Regions from separate parts of the Brachybacterium ginsengisoli genome, predicted to be linked through region 1. Evidence: riboswitches for the same ligand, from Rfam matches in the RefSeq annotation. Region 1 holds a riboswitch; each other region holds the start of a gene.
The links. Region 1 has a riboswitch for thiamine pyrophosphate ahead of CFK41_RS04850 (YkoF family thiamine/hydroxymethylpyrimidine-binding protein). Riboswitches for the same ligand answer to the same signal wherever they lie in the genome.
Positions count from the first base shown of each region.

Region 2: linked by a shared signal. The riboswitch ahead of CFK41_RS11050 (ECF transporter S component) and the one ahead of CFK41_RS04850 (YkoF family thiamine/hydroxymethylpyrimidine-binding protein) in region 1 are both predicted to bind thiamine pyrophosphate.
Region 3: linked by a shared signal. The riboswitch ahead of thiC (phosphomethylpyrimidine synthase ThiC) and the one ahead of CFK41_RS04850 (YkoF family thiamine/hydroxymethylpyrimidine-binding protein) in region 1 are both predicted to bind thiamine pyrophosphate.
Region 4: linked by a shared signal. The riboswitch ahead of CFK41_RS02815 (bifunctional hydroxymethylpyrimidine kinase/phosphomethylpyrimidine kinase) and the one ahead of CFK41_RS04850 (YkoF family thiamine/hydroxymethylpyrimidine-binding protein) in region 1 are both predicted to bind thiamine pyrophosphate.

Region 1 is NZ_CP023564.1:1,103,940-1,109,520, forward strand. It holds gene CFK41_RS04830 (Type 1 glutamine amidotransferase-like domain-containing protein) at 1-498, shown strand, start outside; gene purQ (phosphoribosylformylglycinamidine synthase subunit PurQ) at 599-1,324, opposite strand; gene purS (phosphoribosylformylglycinamidine synthase subunit PurS) at 1,324-1,596, opposite strand; gene CFK41_RS04845 (MBL fold metallo-hydrolase) at 1,837-2,562, shown strand; TPP riboswitch at 2,623-2,731, shown strand; gene CFK41_RS04850 (YkoF family thiamine/hydroxymethylpyrimidine-binding protein) at 2,770-3,537, shown strand; gene CFK41_RS04855 (ECF transporter S component) at 3,534-4,199, shown strand; gene CFK41_RS04860 (ATP-binding cassette domain-containing protein) at 4,189-5,581, shown strand, end outside.
Region 2 is NZ_CP023564.1:2,467,855-2,473,435, forward strand. It holds gene CFK41_RS11030 (ADP-ribosylglycohydrolase family protein) at 1-73, opposite strand, end outside; gene CFK41_RS11035 (hypothetical protein) at 170-964, shown strand; gene CFK41_RS11040 (M13 family metallopeptidase) at 1,002-3,026, shown strand; gene CFK41_RS11045 (hypothetical protein) at 3,023-3,589, shown strand; TPP riboswitch at 3,630-3,734, shown strand; gene CFK41_RS11050 (ECF transporter S component) at 3,780-4,361, shown strand; gene CFK41_RS11055 (ATP-binding cassette domain-containing protein) at 4,459-5,581, shown strand, end outside.
Region 3 is NZ_CP023564.1:1,745,107-1,750,687, reverse strand. It holds gene CFK41_RS07785 (DUF1846 domain-containing protein) at 1-1,400, shown strand, start outside; gene CFK41_RS07780 (SAM-dependent methyltransferase) at 1,416-2,177, opposite strand; TPP riboswitch at 2,285-2,394, shown strand; gene thiC (phosphomethylpyrimidine synthase ThiC) at 2,396-4,147, shown strand; gene CFK41_RS07770 (hypothetical protein) at 4,283-4,966, shown strand; gene CFK41_RS07765 (DNA glycosylase AlkZ-like family protein) at 5,003-5,581, opposite strand, start outside.
Region 4 is NZ_CP023564.1:657,795-663,375, forward strand. It holds gene CFK41_RS02810 (MFS transporter) at 1-1,259, opposite strand, end outside; gene CFK41_RS02815 (bifunctional hydroxymethylpyrimidine kinase/phosphomethylpyrimidine kinase) at 1,256-2,917, opposite strand; TPP riboswitch at 2,908-3,000, opposite strand; gene CFK41_RS02820 (alpha/beta hydrolase family protein) at 3,136-3,888, shown strand; gene CFK41_RS02825 (exonuclease SbcCD subunit D) at 3,948-5,111, shown strand; gene CFK41_RS02830 (AAA family ATPase) at 5,108-5,581, shown strand, end outside.

The DNA of each region.
Region 1 (5,581 bases):
ACCCGACGGCAGATCGCCCTGCTCGCGGAGCTGGGCCTCACGGCGAGGGACCTCGACCTGCGCGAGCACGACGCGAGCACGATCCGGAACGCCGTGGGCGCTCCGGACTTCCTGTGGATCCGCGGCGGGAACGTGTTCACCCTGAGGATGGCGCTGGCCCGCTCGGGCATGGACGAGGTGATCCTCGAGGGTCTGCGCGAGGACCGCTTCGTGTACGCGGGCTTCAGCGCCGGCGCGTGCGTCCTCGCGCCGTCCCTCGCCGGGCTCGAGCACTGCGATCCGGTGGGCCCCTGCATCGCCGAGCACGGCGGGGTGAGGTACGACGGTCTCGGCGTGCTCGATCGACCCGTGGTCCCGCACCTGGACTCGCCGCGTCATCCGGAGACCGAGCTGCTCGGCGAGGTGGCCCGCCGGTACGAGGCGGCCGGCACGTCGTACTGGGCCCTGCGGGACGGCCAGGTGCTGATCGTCGACGGAGAGGACTCACTGGTCCTCTGAGCGGCGCCGTGGCGGCGGTGGTCCAGCGGCACCCCTGCGACGAGCGCCGCCCCACCCTGGTGGGCGGGACGGCGCTCGGGAGATGGTGCGCTGGGGGTGGTCAGGCCACCATGCTGCGCAGCACCGAGGTGAACATGGCCAGGCCGTCGATCCCGGAGCGGGTGCCCTCGCCGGGCTGGTCCGGGCCGAAGCCGGCCTCGACCGCGTGCTCGGGATGCGGCATCAGGCCCACCACGTTGCCCTCGGCGTTGGTGATGCCGGCGATGTCGTGGCGCGAGCCGTTGGGGTTGGCCTCGAAGCCGGCGGGACCGTGGGAGGCGCCGGCGACGTAGCGGAAGACGACCCGGCCCTCGGCCTCGAGCTCGGCGAGGGTGCGCTCGTCGGCCACGTACTGGCCGTCCTGGTTCTTCAGCGGGATCCGGATGACCTGGCCCGCGTCGTACCCGGTGGTCCAGGCGGTGCGGTTGTTCTCCACCGCGAGGGGCTGGTCGCGGCACAGGAACGAGCGGTGCGCGTTCTTGATCATCGCACCGGGCAGCAGATGGGTCTCGCACAGGATCTGGAAGCCGTTGCAGATGCCGAGCACGGGCATCCCGCCCTTCGCCGCATCCACCACCTTCTCCATCACCGGGGCGAAGCCGCTGATGGCGCCCGCACGGAGGTAGTCGCCGTAGGAGAAGCCGCCGGGCAGCACGATCGCCTCGACGCCCTGCAGATCGTCCTCGCCGTGCCACAGCGCGACCGGCTCGGCGCCGGCGATCCGCACCGCGCGCAGCGCGTCCCGGTCGTCCAGAGTGCCCGGGAAGGTCACCACACCGATGCGCATCAGGCCTGCGCCTTCCCGTGGGCCGCGTCCTCGACCTCGATCGCGACGACGTCCTCGATGACCGGATTGGACAGCAGCGTCTCGGCGGCCTCGCGGAGGGTGGCGAGCACCTGCTCGGTCACCTCGCCCTCGACCTCGAGCTCGAACCGCTTGCCCTGGCGGACCGAGGCGATGCCCTCGAAGCCCAGACGCGGCAGCGCGGCGGCGACCGCCTTGCCCTGCGGGTCGAGGATCTCCGGCTTGGGCATGACGTGGACCACGACACGTGGCATGGGTGCTCTCCTGGGGGACGACGGCCTCGGGGCGGGCCTGACGGACGAGTGCTGCGGGACGATGCGCCGTCGGCGCCCGGGGCGGCCGACGGGACGGACCCGACCCGCTCATCGTACCGATCCGTGGCGTCCCCGCGGGGGACCGCCCACCGTGCGATCGGCCTCCTCGCCCGAGCACTGGGCAGGAGGCGGCGACGGCGATAGGTTCGGGACATCCACGACCCCTTCCGGGAGGAACCGATGAAGATCCGCCACCTCGTCCACTCCTGCCTGCTCGTCGAGATCGCCGGGCGGCACCTGCTCGTCGATCCCGGCGGCTTCAGCGCCGAGGCGGTGCGCGCGCTCGGACCCGAGGCGCTCTCCGCCCTGGACGCCGTGCTGGTCACCCACCAGCACCCCGACCATCTCGACCGGGACCTGCTGGACGAGGTGCTGGCGCTGGCCCCCGGGATCGTGGTGATCGCGGAGCCGGAGACCGCCGCCCAGCTGACCGAGGCGGGGGAGGGCGCACGCCCCGTGCCGACCGAGCGGGTGCTCCCGCTGCGCGCCGGTGAGCTGCACGAGCTGCCCGCGCTGGACGGCGAGGACGCCGTGCGGATCCGCGCCGTCGGCGGCCGTCACGCGATCATCCACCCCGACATCCCCCGCGTGGGCAACTGCGGTCTGGTCCTCGAGGCGGGGGGCGGCCCGCGCCTGGGCATCACCGGCGACTCCCTCGAGCCGGTGCAGGAGTTCCACGGCATCGACGTGCTCGCCTTCGCCGTCGTCGCCCCCTGGTCGAAGGTGGCCGAGACGATCGACTTCCTGCGCGCCGTGAACCCGGTGCTCGCGCTGCCGGTGCACGACGCGGTCGCGAGCGCCGCCGGTCGCCCGATCTTCCTGCGCCAGTCCACGAACCTCGCACCGGAGGGCACCGAGGTGCGCGACTGGGGCGCCGATGCGACCGTCGAGGTCGGCGGGGCCTGATCCCGGGGAGAGCCGCGGTGCGGACCGCCCTGCTCCGCGCCCGACGGGCCGGGGTACGGTGGCTGCGTGCACGGGAGTCCGGTGAGCCGGGCTGAGAGGGAGTTCTCCAACTCCGACCGTAGAACCTGATCCGGATCATGCCGGCGCAGGGAGCTCCGCCGAGCGAAGGTCGCCGGGTGCCCGTGCCTCCGTCGAAAGGCACCGGACATGGCCCCCACACCCGTCGGCACCCCCGCTCCGCCCACCGCGCCCGGCGGGCGCCCCGATCCCGCTGCGACTCCCGATCCCACCGCGACTGCCGATCCCACTGCGTCTCCCGATCCCGCTGCGTCTGCCGATCCCACTGCGACTCCGCTCGGATTCGGTGTCGGCGCCCGGCTGACCGCTTCCGTCATGACCGAGGACTACGCCCGCGTGCTGACGGGCATCCTCTCCCGCCTGGACGACACCGGGCTGGTGCACGAGACCGGGGACGTCTCCACCTATGTGGGCGGCCACGAGAGCCAGCTGCAGCGCTATCTGATCGACCTCGCCGAGGACCTCGCGCGCACCGAGCACCACGCCTCGCTCGCGGTGACCCTGTCCCGCGGCTGCCCCGGCGAGGTAGCCTGCGAGCTGCCCGGCGGCGCAGGACCCCGCAGCACCGAGGTGCCCGCTCCCCGCCGCACCGGCCGGTACGCCACCGCCGAATGGGCGCTGTACCCGCTGGCCGACCAGGTCTCCGCCGACGGCACCGCCCCGGACCACATGCGCGACATCTACGCCGCGATCGACCACGCCCGCGACCTCGGGACCTTCCGCGGCTCCGCCCACTTCGTCACCCGCCTCGAGGGCGACATCGGCGACGTGATCGCCACCGCGGTGGCCGGATGGCTGCTGGTGGGCCGCAGCGTCCAGCACGTCACCAGCCATCTCACCCTCTCCCTGAACAGCCCCTCCCACGAGGTGCGCGAGCTCGACGGGGCGACGCGATGACCGCCGCCCCGACCGCACGGACCTCCTCGACGGAGCCCGCCGCACGCCGCTCCCGCCTCTCGCTGCGGGAGATCGTGCTGGTGGTGGTGCTCGGCGTGGTGTTCGGCTTCCTCTACTGGGTGTTCGTGCAGGCCTGGAACGCGCTCGCGATCGCGATGGGACCCGCCGGCGACCTCGCCCAGCACGTCCTGTTCGGGTCCTGGCTGCTGGTGGGACCGATCGCGATCATGATCCTGCGCCGCCCCGGCGTGGGGATCCTCGCCGAGATCCTCGCGGCCGTCATCGAGGTGATCTTCCTGGGCAGCCCCGTGGGCCCGCTGCTGGTGCTCGCCGCGGCCCTGCAGGGCATCGGCAGCGAGCTGCCCTTCGCCCTGACCCGCTACCGCCGCTACGGCTGGGGCGTCTTCGCGGCCTCCGGGGCCCTCGGCGCGGGTCTGGTGTTCTTCTGGACCGCGTACCGGATGGGCTGGTACGGGCAGGATCTGCTCACGCTGCGGCTCGGGGTGCAGGTGCTCTCCGGGATCGTGCTCGGCGGACTGCTGGCGCGGGTGATCGTGCGCGCCCTCGAGCGCACCGGGGTGCTCGCGAACTTCGCGATCGGCGCCGCGTCGACCGGCGAGGGCGCTGAAGCTGACGGGATCCCGCAGCGTCGTGTCCGCTGAGCCGAGGACCGTCCCGGAGAGGATTGCGCCCGCCCGGCCGGAGCCGTCGGCGCCGGTCGTCGAGGCGCGGGATCTCGAGATCGTGCTGCCCTCCGGCGCCGGCGTCGGCCCCTTCACCGGGACGATCCGCTCCGGGGAGCAGGTGCTGCTGCTGGGACCCAGCGGCAGCGGCAAGTCCACCCTGCTGCGGGCGCTCGCCGGAGCGATCCCCGCCCACCAGCGCGCCCGGGTCACCGGCACGGTCCGCGTGGGCGGGATCGACCCCATCGCCGACGGCGTCGTCGCCGCCTCGCAGGTCGTGGGCGTGCTCGGGCAGGATCCGGCCGACGGGGTCTGCCTCCCGCAGGTGGCCGACGACGTCGCGCTCCCGCTCGAGAGCCGCTGCGTGCCGCCGGAACGGATCGGCGAGCAGGTGCACCGAGTCCTCGTGGACGCGGGGATCGGCGACCTCGGCGACCGGAACGCCGCGACCCTCTCCGGCGGGCAGCTGCAGCGGGCGGGGCTCGCCGCGGCCGTGGCGGCCCGGCCCCGGCTGCTCCTGCTGGACGAGCCCACCGCGATGCTCGACGCCGACGGGGTGCGCGCGGTGCGCGAGGCCGCCCGCGCTGTGACGGCGGGCGGCGAGGTCGCGGTGCTGCTGGTGGAGCACCGCCTCGACGACTGGGCGGGGGAGCGCGGCGTGGAGGGGCTCCCGCCGCGTACGATCGCTCTGGACGCCTCCGGCCGGGTCCTCGCCGACGGCCCGACCGGGGACGTGCTCGCCCGCCACGGCGCCGCCCTGCGCGAGTCCGGCTGCTGGCTGCCGCGGGAGATCGAGGAGGACCTCGGCCCGGAGGTGGGGCCCGACCTCGGGCACCTGCCCATCCCGGACGTCGGCTCGTCGGCCGAACGGGTCCCCGGCGGGGCCGGGCCCGCCCCGGTGCCGGGCGACACCCTGCTCACGGTGCGCGGGGCGGACCTCGGCCACCAGGGCCGCACGGTCCTCTCCGGCGTGGATCTCGCCGTGCGCGCGGGGGAGCTGCTCGCCGTGGTGGGCCGCAACGGGGCCGGGAAGTCCACGCTCCTGGGGGCGCTGTCCCGCCTGGATCCGCCGCTGCACGGCACGGTCGAGGGCGCCGCTTCCGGTCTGGTCTTCCAGCGCCCCGAGTCCCAGTTCGTCGCCGACACGGTCCTCGGCGAGCTCGTCGCCTCCGGCGCCGACCCCGCACAGGCCGCCGAGATGCTCGTCCGGCTGGGGCTCGAGGAGCTGCAGGAGGCGAGTCCCTTCGCCCTCTCCGGCGGGCAGCAGCGCCGCCTCTCGATCGGGGCGATGCTGCTCGCGCAGCGGCCGGTGCTGCTCGCCGACGAACCCGGCTACGGCCTGGACCGTGCCGCCACCCGCA
Region 2 (5,581 bases), 1.4 Mb from region 1:
CGGCTGCGGCCACGACGGCGCCCACAGCGCGCTGGCGCTGGAGGGGCGACAGGCCCTCTCCCCCGGTGGTCATCGCATCCGTCCTCACGGGCCCATGGTTCCACACCGAGGGCGTCGGATCGCATCCTGTCCGTCCCCGGTACCCTGGTGAGGACCCAGAAGGAGCCCCATGCCAGACACCCCTGCGGCCTCCGCACCGCACTGCGACGACCCGCACGACCACACCGGCCACGACCATCCGCCCACCGGCGCGGACCTCGTCCGGGATCTCGTCAAGGGACTGTCGATCCAAGCGCTGCTGATCCCCGCGGTGGGCGTCGTGCTGCTGCTCGCGATCCTCCCCGTCGCCCCGCTCTCCCCGGTCACCCTGCTGCTCGGCATCGGCCTCGGCGCCGCCCAGCTGATCTCCCTGATCGCCACCAGCCTGTTCGTGGCCCGCACCCGCACCCAGCTGGCCGTGAACCCCGGCCTGCTGGCCGTGCGCAGCGTCGTCGACGAGCTGCTGCGCGTCGCCGCCGTGCTGCTCGCGATCCTGCTGTGGCCGGCGGACATCCGCTCGGAGCTCGGGATCTGGGTGGGCGCCGGCTGCGCGCTGGTGTGGCTGATCCTCGCCACCGCGCAGACGGTCACCACCCGGCAGCGGATCGCCCGCCCCGGCGAGTGGTCCGAGGAGGCGATCTCGACCCTGCTCGCGCACCGCGTCGGCGCCCGCTCCACCGTCGTGATGCGACTGCTGGACGTGCTCGGAACGGTCATGTTCCAGGTCGGCGCCACGGTCCTGGTGATCCTCTCCCCGGTGCTCGTGATCGGCACCGTCGTGCTCTCGATCGGCGTGGGCCTGTCCACGCTGGTGCTGCACCGCCGCCCGCCGGCCGGCCGCTCCCGCAGCCCCTGGGCCTACGCGCCCTTCGGGCTCGGGCTGCTCGCCCTGCTGCTCGCCGTGTTCGGCCTGAACGTCCTCTGACCCGCCGTACCCCCTCCACACCTCGCAGGAGCCGATGATGACCACTGCCCCCTCCGCTCGCCCCTCCGGCCTCTCCCTCGACCAGGTCGACGAGTCCGTCCGGATCCAGGACGACCTCTTCGGGCACGTCAACGGCCGCTGGCTCAGCGAGCACGTGATGCCCGCTGACCGCTCGAGCGACGGTGCCTTCCACGCCCTGCGCGACCTCTCCGAGGAGCGGGTGCGGGAGATCGTCGAGGAGGCGGCGGCCGACGTCACCTCCCGCGACCCGCGCGCCGAGCAGGTCCCCGCCACGGACCATGACCGGGTGGGCGCCCTGTACCGCATGTTCATGGACACCGACGCGATCGAGGCCGCCGGGGTGGGCGTGCTCGAGGACCTGCTGGGCACCGTCGCCGCCGCCGCGGACCTCGATCAGGTGGTGCGGGTCATGGCCGCCCCGGACTCCGGCGCCTCCGCACTGCTGGCCTACGTCTGGACCGACGACATGGACTCGACGAACTACCAGGTCAAGATTCATCAGGGAGGCCTCGGCCTGCCGGACGAGTCCTACTACCGCGAGGAGCACTACGCCGAGATCCGCACGGCGTACGTCGAGCACCTCGCGAACCTCGCCCGCCTCGCCGCCCTCCCCGGACGCGAGGGCCTGGTCGCCGGGAGCGCCGAGGACCTCGCCGCCGCGGTGATGGGCTTCGAGACCCGCCTCGCCGCCTCCCACCTGGACGTGGTGCGCCTGCGGGACCGGGAGAAGTCCTACAACCCGATGGATGATGCGCAGCGCCGCGAGCTGGCGCCGGCCTTCCCCTGGGACGCCTACATCGAGGGCACCGGTGCGCCGGCGAAGGCCTTCGAGGTGGTCTCGATCGGCCAGCCCGAGTTCGTCACCGCCGCCGCGGAGCTGCTGGCCGGCGAGGACCTCGCCGTGCTGCGCACCTGGCTCTCCCTCCACTCCGTCGCCTCCTACGCCCCGTACGGCCCCGCCGCCCTGGTCGAGGAGGACTTCGACTTCTCCGGTCGGACCCTCTCGGGGGCAGAGGAGCTGCGCGACCGCTGGAAGCGCGGCGTCGCCTTCGTCGAGGGCGTGGTCGGCTTCGCCGTCGGCCGCGAGTACGTCTCCCGCCACTTCCCGGTCTCCCACAAGGAGCGCATGACCGAGCTGGTCGACGCACTGATGGCCGCCTACCGCACCTCCATCGAAAGCCTCGAGTGGATGACTCCCGAGACCCGTCGGAAGGCGCTCGCGAAGCTCGAGAAGTTCATCCCGAAGATCGGCTATCCCGATCAGTGGCGCGACTACGACGGGCTCGAGATCGTGCCCGGCGACCTGGTCGCCAGCGCTCGTGCCTCGCGCCGCTTCGAGGCCGCCTTCGAGTTCGCCAAGGTGGGCGGGCCGATCGACGAGACCGAATGGCACATGACCCCGCAGACGGTCAACGCCTACTACAACCCCGGCCGCAACGAGATCGTCTTCCCGGCGGCCATCCTGCAGCCGCCCTTCTTCGACGCGGAGGCCGACGACGCCGTGAACTTCGGCGGCATCGGTGCGGTCATCGGGCACGAGGTGGGCCACGGCTTCGACGACCAGGGCTCGAAGTACGACGGCGACGGCAACCTGATCTCCTGGTGGACGCCCGAGGACCGCGAGGCCTTCGACACCCGCGCCGCGCAGCTGATCACCCAGTACTCGACCCTCTCCCCCCGGGAGCTCGACGACTCCCACCGGGTCAACGGAGCCCTCACCATCGGTGAGAACATCGGCGACCTGGGCGGTCTGTCCATCGCCGTCAAGGCCTACCTGGCCAGCCACGACGAGGAGCAGGTCGCCGCCGAGATCGACGGCTTCACCGGCCTCCAGCGCGTGTTCTGGTCGTGGGCCACCGTGTGGCGCGGCCGGAACCGGGTCCAGGAGGCGATCCGTCGCCTGGCCGTGGATCCCCACGCCCCGATGGAGTTCCGCTGCAACACCGTGGTCGGCCACCTCGAGGAGTTCCACACCGCCTTCGGCGTGGTCGAGGGCGACGCGATGTACCGAGCCCCCGAGGAGCGGGTGAGCATCTGGTGAGGCCCGAGGCGCCCTTCTACGTGGGCCGCACCCGGCCCTCGGCCATCGGCTGGACCCGGATCGGGCTCACGCTGCTGGCCGGGGCCGTGCTCGCGCTGATCATGGCCCAGCGCTCCACGGCGCTCGGCGTCCTGCTGGTGGTGGCGCTCTTCGCAGCCCTCGCGCTGTGGACGTGGATGGGTCAGTGGACCCGTTTCATCGTCGACGAGCACGGGCTGACGGTGAGCCTCGGCGGCTTCCTGCCGCGCCGGGCCTGGCCGCTCGAGGACTTCCGCACCGTGCAGCTGCGCGAGCTGCCGCGGTCGACGGTGGGCGTGACCCTGGGCGGCTACGGCTGGCGGCGGGGCCGCGCGAGCACCCCGAAGCTCGCCGAGCTGACCCCGGTCGGCTCCCGCAAGGTGTTCACCCTCGATGACCTGCAACGTCCCTACAGGATGCTGGTCACCCGCGAGGGCACGATGGTCGAGATCATCGGCCGGGGGACGACGCAGTACATCCTCTCCCCCGAGGACCCGCACGCGACCGCCGACGCCGTCGACCAGGCGATCCGCGCACGACGCTGACCGGACGAGCGGACCCGGTCGCGTAGACTGGTCGATCGTCATCCACTGACAGGGGAGCACCGCAGGGTGCTGAGAGTGCGCGCAGGCGCAGACCCTCGAACCTGATCCGGCTCGCACCGGCGTAGGGAGTCGGGATTTCCGTGGGGGCACCGCCGGTGCCCTGCGCCCCTTCCACTGGGAAGGAGAAGTGATGACTCGTTTCCGTACCGTGGACCTGCTGGTCACCGTGCTGATCGGGGCGGCCTTCGGGGTCGCGTTCCTGGGCTACGGCCAGCTGTACACGCTCATCGGTCCGCTCACCGCGGCGTTCAAGCCCGCCGAGGGGCTGCTCGCAGGGATCTGGTTCCTGCCCGCGATCCTCGCCGGTCTCATCGTGCGCAGGCCGGGCGCCGCCCTGCTGGCGGAGATGATCGCCGCCGTGCTCTCGATGCTGCTGGGCAGCCAGTGGGGCTGGGGCACCGCGATCTCCGGTCTCCTGCAGGGCGGCGGCGTCGAGCTCGCCTTCCTGCTGACCCGCTACCGCCGCTACACCCTGCCGGTCGCGATCCTGGGCGGCGTGCTCGCCGCCCTGCTCGAGTGGGGCTGGGAGAGGTTCGCCTACTACCAGGAGATGAGCTGGGGCTTCTCCGGCGCGATGCTCGGGTTCTTCCTCATCTCCGGGGCGCTGCTGTGCGGCGTGCTCGGCTGGGCGGCGACCCGAGCGCTGGTCGCCACCGGGGCGGTGGACTCCCTCGCCGCCGGCCGGGAGCACGCCCGGACCGTCGCGGTCTGACCGGGAGGCCACGATCCCCGCGCCCCGCTCCTCCGTCACGACCGGTCACCAGCTGACCGGTCTGACCTGGCGACCCCTGACCCGGCGGGAGCCGACGATCGCCGGGCTCGACCTCGCGATCCCCGCCGGGCAGCGCGTGCTGCTCGCGGGCGCGAGCGGGAGCGGGAAGTCCACGGTGCTGCGTGCCCTGGCCGGCCTGCTCGATCCGGAGGACGGCGAGGGCACGGGCCTGCTCCCGCCGCCGCAGCGAACCGGCGAGCGGGGCCTGCTGCTGCAGAACCCCGCCCACGCCCTGGTCGCCGCGACCATCGCGCGGGATGCCGCCTTCGGGCCGGAGAACGCGGCCCTGGACCGACCGGAGATCCACGAGCGCGCGGCGGCGGCCCTCGCCGCGGCGCAGGTGGGTGTGGAACCCTCGCGCGCGCCGCTCGACCTCTCCGGGGGCCAGCAGCAGCGGGTGGCACTCGCGGGCGCGCTCGCCCTGGACCCGGATCTGATGCTCCTGGACGAGCCCACCAGCATGCTCGACGCCGACACCGCCGCTCTCGTTCGCGAGGCGGTCCTGAGTGCGTGCGACCGCTCGCGCTCCACCCTGGTGGTCGCCGAGCACCGCCTGGAGCCCTGGATCCCCCATGTGGACCGGCTGGTGGTGCTCGGCGCACAGGCGGAGGTGATCGCCGACGGCGACCCCCGGGCGGTGCTGCGCGAGCACGCGGCGCTGCTGCGGCAGGAGGGGGTGCTGGGCGCGGAGCCGCCGAGCACGGAGACGGCGACGGCAGGTCCCGTGCTCGCCTCGCTGCAGGGCGTGACCGTCCCGGCGCGCGGCCTGCACGAGCCGCTGGGCCTCGAGGCCCGGGCCGGCCGGATCACCGTGCTCACCGGCCCGAGCGGCGCCGGGAAGACGAGCCTGCTGCGCGCCCTTCTGGACCCGGGCGAACCCGCCACCGGCGCCGTCACCCGGCCGGAGCCCGAACAGACCGCCTTCGTCCCCCAGGATCCCGAGCACTCCTTCGTCGCCGCGACCGTGGGCGAGGAGGTCCTCGCCTCCCCCTGGGCCGCTGATCCCGGGCTCGCCGACGAGCTGCTCGAGCGGGCCGGTCTCTCCGCGCTGCGCGGCGCCCACCCGCATCGCCTCTCGGGCGGCGAGCAGCGCCGGCTGGCGATCGTCGCGGCGCTCGCGCAGTCCCCGTCGCTGCTGGTCCTGGACGAGCCGACCGTCG
Region 3 (5,581 bases), 640 kb from region 1:
ACCTCGAGATGGGCGGGAAGCTCTTCGACGACCACCACGCCTCCCGCGTGCTGCCCGGCTTCACCCCGGACAACAAGATCGCGATGCTGCACCGGCTCAAGGACGAGCTCGAGATCCTGGTGTGCCTGAACGCGAAGGACCTCGAGCGGCAGAAGGTCCGCGCCGACCTCGGGATCCCCTACGAGGACGATGTTCTCCGGCTCATCGACGTGTTCCGCGAGCACGGCTTCCTCGTGGAGAACGTGGTGGTCACCCAGCTGGAGGACTCCAACCACGTCGCCCGTGCCTTCATCGACCGCCTCGAACGGCTGGGCCTGAAGGTCGCGCGCCACACCGTGATCCCCGGCTACCCCCAGGACACCGCCCGGATCGTGTCCGAGCAGGGCTTCGGCGCCAACGAGTACACCGAGACCACGCGCGACCTCATCGTGGTGACCGCCCCGGGGCCGGGCTCCGGCAAGCTCGCCACCTGCCTCTCGCAGATCTACCACGACCATCAGCGGGGCATCGGCGCGGGCTACGCGAAGTTCGAGACCTTCCCGATCTGGAACCTGCCGCTGGAGCATCCGGTGAACCTCGCCTACGAGTCCGCCACCGCGGACCTGGATGATGTGAACCTCATCGACCCCTTCCACCTCGCCGCCTATGGGAAGCAGGTCACCAGCTACAACCGGGACGTGGAGGTCTTCCCGCTGCTGCGCACGCTGCTCGAGAAGCTCACCGGCAGCTCGCCGTACGCCTCCCCCACCGACATGGGTGTGAACCTCGCCGGGGACTGCATCGTCGCGGACGAGGTGTGCCGCGAGGCCTCGCGGCAGGAGATCATCCGCCGCTACTACAAGGCGCTCATGCACGAGCGGATCAACGACGAGGACGACGTCGTCTCCCAACGGATCGGGATGGTCATGTCCAAGGCGGGCTGTGTGCCCCAGGACCGGGCCGTGGTCGATCCCGCCCTCGCCGTCGAGGCCCGCACCGGCGAGCCCGGCGCCGCGATCCAGCTGGCGGACGGGACCCTGATCACCGGGAAGACCTCACCGCTGCTGGGCTGCTCCGCGGCGATGCTGCTGAACGCTCTGAAGCATCTGGCCGGTCTCGACGACTCGGTGCAGCTGCTCTCCCCCTCCTCGATCGAGCCGATCCAGTCGCTGAAGACGGAGCACCTTGGCAGCCGCAATCCGCGCCTGCACACCGACGAGGTGCTGATCGCGCTGTCGGTCTCCGCCTCGACCGACGAGGGCGCCCGGCGGGCCGTGGAGCAGCTGCGCAGCCTCGCCGGCTGCGACGTGCACACCACCACGATCCTGGGCACCGTGGACGAGGACATCTTCCGCAACCTCGGGATCTCGGTCACCTCGGAGCCGCGGTTCCTGCACAAGGCGCTCTACCACAAGCGCTGATCCGCACCCCAGGGCTCAGGCCGGGACGTCGGTGGGGACCAGCACGAGATAGGCGAATCCCAGCAGGTCGCGGTGCCCTCGCAGCCAGATCGTCCGCTGCTGGTCGAGCTGCTCCCGCACTGCGCCTGCCCGCGGATGCTCCGGGTTCGCGGCCAGCCCCTGCTCGAGCGGCGCCATGTGCCCGGACTCGTAGTCCTCCCACTCCTGGCGGGTGACCGTCTGCGTGGACAGCGGGCGGAACCCCGCGGCGATCGCCGCGTCCACGAGGTCCGGCAGCAGGAGGCTCTCCTGCGCCGTCGTCCCCTCCCACAGCGCGGCGAGCTCGACGTCGCTCGGCGTGTGCTCCCAGTACTCGCAGCCCAGCAGCACGCGGCCCTGTGGCCGCACCAGCTCGCGCAGACGGCTCAGCGCCGTGGGCACATCGCCGAAGGCCTGGAACGCCCCGATGTTCACGACCAGATCGGCCTGCGGAAGGGTCTCGTCCGCCGGTCGTGCCTCCAGCTGCACCCGATCCTCGAGGCCGCGCCGTCGAGCCGACTCCCGGCCGCGCTCGATGTCCGGGCCGTGCTCGTCGATCCCGAGGCCCTGGGCGGAGGGAACGGCGTCGAGCAGGTCGAGCAGCAGCTCCGCCCAGCTGCAGCCCACGTCGAGCACATCGCTCGGCGCGGCCCGTGCGAGCCGGTCGACGAGTCGCTCGGCGCGTTCAGCGGAGAGCGGGGAGTTGTAGGTCAGCGCCGATCCGCTGCCGACGGGAGGAGGTGCATCCGGGGAGTCCATGCCGTGATGGTGCCCCGCCCGGGCGGCAGGGGCCAGGGAATTGCGGGCGCCGCCGGACGATGACGGACGCCGGATCGAGCCCTCCGCGACGGATGTTAGGGTCGGCGCCGATCCCTCGGGTGCCCGCAGCAGCGGGCTGAGATCGGACTGTCGCTGTCCGAGTACCGACCGAACCTGCCCGGGTAATGCCGGCGAAGGAAGAAGGAGAGCGCAGCGCCATGTCCGCACGCCCCGAGAACTACTCCACCCACCACCTCGACGTGCTCGAGGACCGAGAGCACGGCATCCGGGTGCCCGTCACCCGCATCGATCAGGATCCTGCGCCCGACGGCTCCGAGAACCCGCCGCTGCGGGTGTACCGCACAGCCGGTCCCGGATGCGAGCCCGAGGAGGGCCTCCCGCCGATGCGCTCGCGGTGGATCGCCGACCGTGAGGACGTGGAGACCTACCCGGGGCGGAATCGCAGCCTCGCCGACGACGGGCGCGGCGCCCTCCGTCGCGGGGAGGCCAGCGCCGAGTGGGGCGGCCGACGGCGGGATCCGCTGCGCTCCCGGGCGGGTCGGTCCGTCACCCAGATGCATTACGCCCGACGGGGAGAGATCACCCCGGAGATGCGGTTCGTCGCCCTGCGGGAGGAGTGCGACGTCGAGCTGGTGCGCAGCGAGGTGGCCGCGGGCCGGGCGATCATCCCGGTGAACGTGAACCATCCCGAGGCGGAGCCGATGATCATCGGGAAGGCGTTCCTGGTGAAGATCAACGCGAACATCGGCAACTCGGCGGTGACCTCATCGATCGCCGAGGAGGTCTCCAAGCTCGAGTGGGCCACCCGATGGGGCGCGGACACCGTGATGGACCTGTCCACCGGGGACGACATCCACACCACCCGGGAGTGGATCCTGCGCAACTCCCCCGTGCCTATCGGCACGGTGCCGATCTACCAGGCGCTCGAGAAGGTGGACGGCGATGCGAACGCTCTGACCTGGGAGATCTTCCGCGACACGGTGATCGAGCAGTGCGAGCAGGGCGTGGACTACATGACGATCCACGCCGGGGTGCTGCTGCGCCACGTGCCGCTGACCGCTGATCGCGTCACCGGGATCGTCTCCCGCGGCGGCTCGATCCTGGCGGGCTGGTGCCTCGCGCACCACCGGGAGAACTTCCTCTACGAGCACTTCGACGAGCTGTGCGAGATCTTCGCCCGCTACGACGTCTCCTTCTCGCTCGGGGACGGGCTGCGCCCGGGGTCGCTCGTCGATGCGAACGACGCCGCCCAGTTCGCGGAGCTCGACACCCTCGCGGAGCTCACCGAGCGTGCCTGGGCGCACGACGTGCAGGTGATGGTCGAGGGTCCGGGGCACATCCCGCTGCACCTGGTGCGGGAGAACGTGGAGCGCCAGCAGGAGCTGTGCCAGGGAGCGCCCTTCTACACGCTGGGCCCGCTGGTCACCGACATCGCCCCGGCGTATGACCACATCACCTCCGCGATCGGGGCCACGGAGATCGCCCGCTACGGCACGGCGATGCTCTGCTACGTCACCCCCAAGGAGCATCTGGGCCTGCCGGATCGTGATGATGTGAAGACCGGCGTGATCACCTACAAGATCGCGGCTCATGCCGCGGACGTCGCCAAGGGACATCCCGCGGCGCGCTCCCGGGACGACGCCCTGTCGAAGGCTCGCTTCGAGTTCCGGTGGCGGGACCAGTTCGGGCTGTCGCTGGACCCGCAGCTGGCGGAGGAGTACCACGACCAGACCCTCCCGGCCGAGCCGGCGAAGACCGCGCACTTCTGCTCCATGTGCGGGCCGAAGTTCTGCTCGATGCGGCTCTCCCAGGACATCCGCGACACCTACGGGAACGCCGCGGACCAGTCCGAGATCGCCCGTGCGGGGATGGCGGCGAAGTCCGAGGAGTTCCTCGCCGCGGGCGGCACCGTGTACCTGCCCGATCCGGCGCTCCCGCGCGAGCGCTGAGGAGCGGATCGGGAACTTGCGACCGCAGTCCCGATGGGGTCGACTGGTCTCCTCGCCGCCGCAGGGGGCGACCGCCCGAGGTCGGGCGATCGCAGCGGCGGGGAGTCCATCGTCGTGATGCCACGGGGGAACACCATGAGAACGGTCCGATGCCTGCTCGCCGCACTGGCCGCCCCCGTGCTGGTCCTCGGCCTCGCCGCCTGCGCCGGCTCCGACGAGCCGGCGGCCGGGGACGGCACGACGACGGAGAGGACCACCGAGGACCCGACCACCGAGGAGACCACCTCGGAGGAGGCTCCCTCCCCGGTCACCGGCGTCGAGCACGTCTGGATCGACGACTCGTGGGAGGTGCAGGAGATCGACGACCTCTGCGCCATGATCGAGCCCTCTCCGGCGCCCTACTCGGACCAAGAGGGGTTCTTCACCTGCGGCCCCAACGCTGCGAGCGCCCTGGCATGCCAGGTCGAGGAGGACGGGCTCGCCCGCTGCATCACCAGCCTCCCGGACCGCTCCGGGATCAGCTTCACCTCGGAGCAGGCCGCGGCCACCGACCTTCCGGCGAACGAGGACGCCCTGCCGATCCAGGTCACGCTGCCGGACGACGTCACCTGTAATCCTGTGTCCCACGACCACGCCGAGCACTTCGAGGACTACTTCAGCTGGTACGCCTGCTCGGACGGCTCGGAGCTGCTGACCGATGAGGACATCAGCAACACCTTCTCGATCGAGGGCGATGCTTGGACGGTGCGGCGCTCGATCGACCAGCAGGCGCCCGAGGAGGTCGTGCTGACCACAGCGACCTTCGCCGGCACCGACTGAGCTGTCCCGCCGCGCTGGCGGAGGGCTCGCCGGTGCTCAGCGCTCCTCGAGCGCTCCGTCGGCGACGTCGAGCCCGAGCATGCGCGCGAGGGAGCGGATCTCGGCGTGCACGGCGCGGGTCACGCTCGGAGACCAGGTCCCCTCCTGCCGCAGGGCATGCACCTCGAGCACGCCGTGGACATGATCCGCCTCCAGGTCCGCGGTCCCGACGATGCGGTCGCCGTGGAGGATCGGCAGGGCGTAGTAGCCGAATCGCCGCCGGGCCGCGGGCGTGTACATCTCCAGGGCATAGTCGCTGGAGAACAGCTCCTTGAGCCGATGCCGGTCGAAGGTGAAGGGGTCGAAGGGCGAGAGCAGGGCGGTGCGCCCCCGGAAGGTCGTCTCCTCGAGCTGGGCGGGATCCACACGCCAGCGGCCGCGCACCCCGTCGATGACAGCCTCCTCCCCCACCTGCCCCAAACCGGGATCGCAGTCGGGGCCGTCGGCCCGGGCGATGCCCAGCACGGCGAGCCGGCCTTCGTTCCGCCGCCGCTCCGCCTCGAGGAGCGGGACGGCGGCGACGTCGGGGAAGACCCGCTCGGCGAGGTCCCAGACGCGCAGCCGCCCCTCGCGGTG
Region 4 (5,581 bases), 450 kb from region 1:
AGCCCGCCCAGCACGATGAGCGCCAGCACCGTGCCGTGGCGCCCCAGCACCGGCTCGAGCAGCGGCACGTAGAAGGGGTAGAGCGCCGGCAGCACCAGCGAGAGGCTGTACCCCGCGCCGTAGCCGGTCGAACGCAGCGAGGTGGGGAACCGCTCGGAGAGATAGGCGGCGATCGGGCCGTACGCGGAGACGGTCACCACCTGCAGCAGCGCAGCGCAGGCCGCGGCGGTCACCAGGGTGGGCGCGGTGACGGCGAGCCACCACAGCAGCGGTCCCGCGACCGTCGCGGCCCCTCCCCAGAGGATCAGAAGACGGCGTCGCCCCACCAGGGTGGACAGATGTCCGGCCACCGCCATCACCACGGCCTGCGCCACGGAGGCCAGCCCCATCACCACCGGCACCGCGATCGGGGCCAGCGGGGCATCGGTGGTGAGACGCTCGGTGAGCAGCAGCACCGTGGTGTAGGTGAGCAGCCACAGCCCCGTCATCAGGGCGAACACCTGCCAGAACACGCGCGACCAGGAGCCGGAGAGCAGGCTGCGCAGGCCAGGGTCGGCACCGTCGGCAGGAGCGCTCGGCCGCCGACGGAACAGCGGCGCATCGACCACCTGGCGCCGGTAGTACAGCAGCATCCCCAGCGAGAGCAGCGACCCGAGCGCGAACAGCACCCGCCAGCCCCAGGCCGCGTAGTGCTCCGGGCCCAGCAGCGCGAGCAGGCCCGCGACCGCGAAGGCCACGAGCGCCTGCGCCCACGGCGCCATCGACAGGATCAGACCGCTCATCAGGCCGCGCCGCCGCGGCGCCGACCACTCCATGGCCAGAGGGATCGCAGCCGAGTACTCCCCGGCCACGAAGATCCCGCACAGGAAGCGCAGCAGCAGGATCAGGGCGACCGTGCCGGCGCCCAGCAGCTGATGCGTGGGGACGGCGGCGATCGCGAGGGCGCACAGCGCGGTGCCGGCGATCGCGATCCTGGTGGTGCGCGTGCGGCCCAGACGGTCCGAGATCCGCCCGAACACCACGCCGCCGACGGGCCTGCCCATCAGCATCGCGATGATGATCAGCGCCCCGGTGGACGCCGTCGCACCGGGTCCCGCGATGACGAGCATCGCCGGGGCCAGCGCCGTGACCGGCAGGAACACGTGGATGTTGTCGACCAGGTTCCCGGCCACCCCGGCACGCAGCGCGGCCCGGCCCTCCGGCGGCAGGGCACGATCGACGGAGCGGTCGGAGGCGACGGATGCGGCGGGGAGGCTCATCGGGACACCCCCGCCGTCTGGAGCGCCGGTGCGTCGGCCCAGGCACCGCCGGGATCCACCCGCCGTGCCTGCTCGAAGAACTCCAGCTCATGGCGGCAGGCGAGCAGGAAGGCGCGGGCCGCCTCTGCCCGGACCTCGGGCGCGGCGGTATCGAGCTCCTGCTCCACCACGGCCAGCGCGCCGCGCACCCCCGCGACGAAATCCGGGTCGCGATAGGTCAGCAGCCAGGCCGCATAGGGGTGATCCGGCGCGACATCCGGCAGATCCGCCCCCACCTGGGCGTAGAGCCAGAAGCAGGGCAGCGCCGCGGCGGCGGCCACGACGCTCGGGGAACCGAGCGCGTGGGCGAGCAGGAAGTCGGTGTAGGCGCTGGTCACGGGGCCGACGGGAATGGTCGCCGCCTCGCTGCGACCGGCCGACCAGTCACGGTGCAGCTCCATCTCCACGGCCAGGCAGTTCCGGGAGGAGGCGGCCCAGAACTCGCGGGCCTCGGTGCGGGCGGAGGTCTCGGCGAGGGCGGCCAGTGCGCGGGAGTAGCGCACCAGGTAGTGCGCATCCTGCGCGAGGTAGAAGGAGAACTGCGCCTCGGGGAGGCAGCCGTCCACCAGTGCCCGCACGAACCCGGACTCGGAGATCTGCTGCGCCAGCGGCGCTCCCGCTGCCCACAGCGCCTCTGTCCAGGGGCCGACGGGCGCGACCGCCGCCGGGGTGGCGGGACCGTCGGCCGGTGCCACCAGCAGCTCCGGGACCTCCCAGCGCTCCGCGACGGCGTCGGCCGGGAGCCAGGGCGCGGCGGAGCCCGCCGCGGAGAGCCGACGGGAGCGGTGGGAGTGGTCGACCGGGCCATGCCCGCCGCCCACCTGCAGCGCCGCGCCATGGTCGACGGCCTCGTGCAGCCAGTCGGTCACCCAGGCCAGCGCCGCGGCGGGGGAGTGCCCACCGCCCAGGCGCGTGGCGAGAGCGGCGGCGAGGGAGCAGCCCGTGCCGTGGGTGCTGGTGGTGTCCACCCGGGTCGAGGGCACGCGGTGGCGGGAGCCGTCGGCGCCCACCCAGGTGTTCGCGACCTCGCGGTCCTCGAGATGGCCCGTCTTCACGATCACGCTCACGCCGGTGCGCTCCGCCCACTGCGAGGCCTGATCGAGGGCTTCGCGCTCGGTGCGGGCGCGGGGCGCTCCGGTGAGCACCGCGAGCTCGTCGATGTTCGGGGTGACCACGGTGGCCAGGGCGCAGAAGCGGATCATCGCCCGCTCCGCCTCGGGCTCGAGCAGGCGGTCGCCGCTGCTGGCCACCATCACCGGGTCGACCACCAGCACGCGCGGCGGATGCTCCCGCACCCAGGTCTCGACCGTCTCGATGACCGCGGCGGTGCCGAGCATGCCGGTCTTGACGGCCTCGAGGGCGACGTCCTCCCCGACCGCCTCCAGCTGCGCGGTGAGGATGCTCGTGGGCGGGACATGGATGTCGCGCACGCCGTGCGTGTTCTGGGCGACCACTGCGGTGATCACGGCCATGCCGTACCCGCCGGCGGCGGTGATCGACTTGAGATCCGCGGCGGTGCCGGCGCCCCCGGTCGGATCGGTGCCGGCGATCGAGACCACTCGCGGCAGCGCCGGACGATCGAGGGCAGGCGGAAAGAGGGTGCAAGGATCCGAGCTCATGCGGACATCCCTTCGCTAGTACGAACTAGATCAGGTTCCACGGGTGTGATCTCAGCGCCGACGGCGCACCCCGTGTCCACCGGCGAGTGTAGGTCAGGGGCCACGACGGCCGTCAGCGATGGTCACAGAGGGACATCGTGCGGAGGGATCCGGCTCCGGTGCGTCATCGCGGTGCTACGGTGCAGCGATTCAGACGGATCCGGAAGAGGTGCTGAGCGATGGCCGAAGCAGTCCGATTCCCGAGCTCCCGAGGCCCGGAGCTCGCGGGCGTGCTGGAGACGCCTGAGGGCGAGGCCCGCGGCTGGGGCCTGGTGATCCACGGATTCACCCTCGGCAAGGACTCACCGGCGGCCTTCCGGATCGCGCGCGGTCTCGCGGCCGAGGGCATCGGCATGCTGCGCTACGACTGCCTGGGCCTCGGCGACTCGGACGGCGAGTGGGGAGACGGGTCCTTCACCGTGAAGGTCGACGACACCGTGCGCGCCGCACAGTTCCTCGCCGATCGCGGCACCCCGCCGGAGCTCCTGATCGGCCACTCCTGGGGCGGCGCGGCCGCCATCGTCGCCGCCCAGCAGCTGCCGAGCGTGCGCGCCGTGGTCACCATCGGCGCCCCCTCGGACCCGGCGGGCGTGGAGCGGCACTACGACTCCGTGGCGGACCGCGTGGTGGAGGAGGGCACGGCCCCGTGGCTGATCGGCGGCCGGAAGCTGACCCTGAAGCGGGACTTCGTGGAGGACGTGCGCGGGTCGGAGCTGATCACGCAGGTGCGCACCCTGGATCGTCCGCTGCTGGTCATGCACTCGCCGACCGACGCCACCGTCGACGTCGACAACGCCAGCGCGATCTTCCGCGCCGCGGAGCACCCGCGCAGCTTCATCTCGCTGGAGGGCTCCGACCACTTCCTCACCGCGGAGGGCCAGGCCGAGCGCGCCGCCCGGATCATCAGCGCCTGGGCCGATCCGTACCTGTAGGCGTCCACACCGAGGCGTCGGATCCTTCGCGTGTGGGCTCCCGCTCGTAGGCTCGGGGCATGAAGATCCTGCACACCTCGGACTGGCACCTGGGCCGCACCCTGCACAAGGTGGACCTGCACGAGCACCAGGCCGCCTTCCTCGACTGGCTGGTCGAGCTGGTCCAGGCGGAGCAGGTCGACGTGGTCGTGGTGCCCGGCGATGTCTACGACCGCGCGGTGCCCGCCGTGAGCAGCGTGTCCCTGCTGGACCGGGCGCTGGCCCGCCTCGCGGACACCGGCGCCACCGTCGTGCTCACCTCCGGCAACCATGACTCCCCGGAGCGTCTCGGCTTCGGGCGCTCGCTGATGCGGGCCGGCATCCACCTGCTCACCGACGTGCCGGGGATCGAACATCCCGTCATCGTCGAGGACGAGCACGGAGAGGTGCTCTTCTTCGGCCTGCCCTACCTCGAGCCGGACCGTGCGCGCACCGAGCTGGTCGCCGAGGGCGAGCCGCCGCTGGCCCGCAGCCACGAGGCCGTCACCCGTGCCGCCCTGGACCGCGTGCGCGAGCGCGCCGCCGCGCATCCCGGCGCCCGCACCGTCGTGCTCGCCCACACCTTCGTCAGCGGAGGCGAGGCGAGCGACTCCGAGCGCGACCTCGCCGTCGGCGGCGTCGACTCCGTGCCCGCCGGGGTGCTCGGCGGCATCGACTACCTGGCCCTCGGCCACCTGCACGGCTGCCAGGACCTCTCGCGCACGGTCGGCGCACCCGCCTGGTACTCCGGCTCCCCGCTGGCCTTCTCCTTCTCCGAGCGGAACCACCGCAAGTCCGTGCTGATGGTGGAGCTCGGCGCACCCGGCACCACGGCCGAGGTGCGCCGCCTCGAGACCCCCGTGCCGCGTCCTCTCACCGAGCTGCGCGGCACCCTCGAGGAGATCCTCGCCCGCCGCGACGAGCACGGCGGGGACTGGATCAAGGCCGTCGTCACCGACCCGGCCCGTCCTGCCCACCTGCAGGAGCAGCTGCGTGAGGCGTTCCCCCACCTGCTCCTGACCGAGTACGCGCCCGAGGGCCGCGAGGCCCGGGACGCCACCCCCGTGGTGCGGCGCGAGCAGAACCCGCTGGAGGTGATGGACGACTTCCTCGCCCACGTCACCGGAGCGGCACCCACCCCTGCCGAGCACGACGTCTTGGACCGCGCCTACACCGCGGTGCGCCGCCAGCAGGAGGCCTCGTGAAGCTCCACCACCTGCGCCTGACCGGCATCGGCCCGTTCGCCGGAACCGTCGAGATCGACCTCGCCGCCCTCGGCGCCAGCGGCATGTTCCTGCTCGAGGGCCCCACCGGCTCCGGCAAGTCCACGATCCTCGACGCGATCGTCTTCGCCCTCTACGGGCAGGTCGCCGGCAGCGCGAGCAGCGGCGACCGGATCCGCTCGCAGTTCGCGCCGCCCACCGAGGCGAGCGTGGTGGACCTGGTGTTCGAGACCGCCTCGGGGATCTTCCGGGTGCGACGCCAGCCCGAGTTCCAGCGACCCAAGATGCGCGGCACCGGCACCACCAAGGAGCAGGCCAGGGCCGTGCTGTGGCGGATCGGCTCGCCGCAGCTGATCGCCGACGTCATCGCCGACACCGCCGGCGGGGGCGGCGGCGTCGAGGCGATCGCGTCCCGCATCGACGAGGTGGGTCGCGAGATCCAGCTCGCCGTC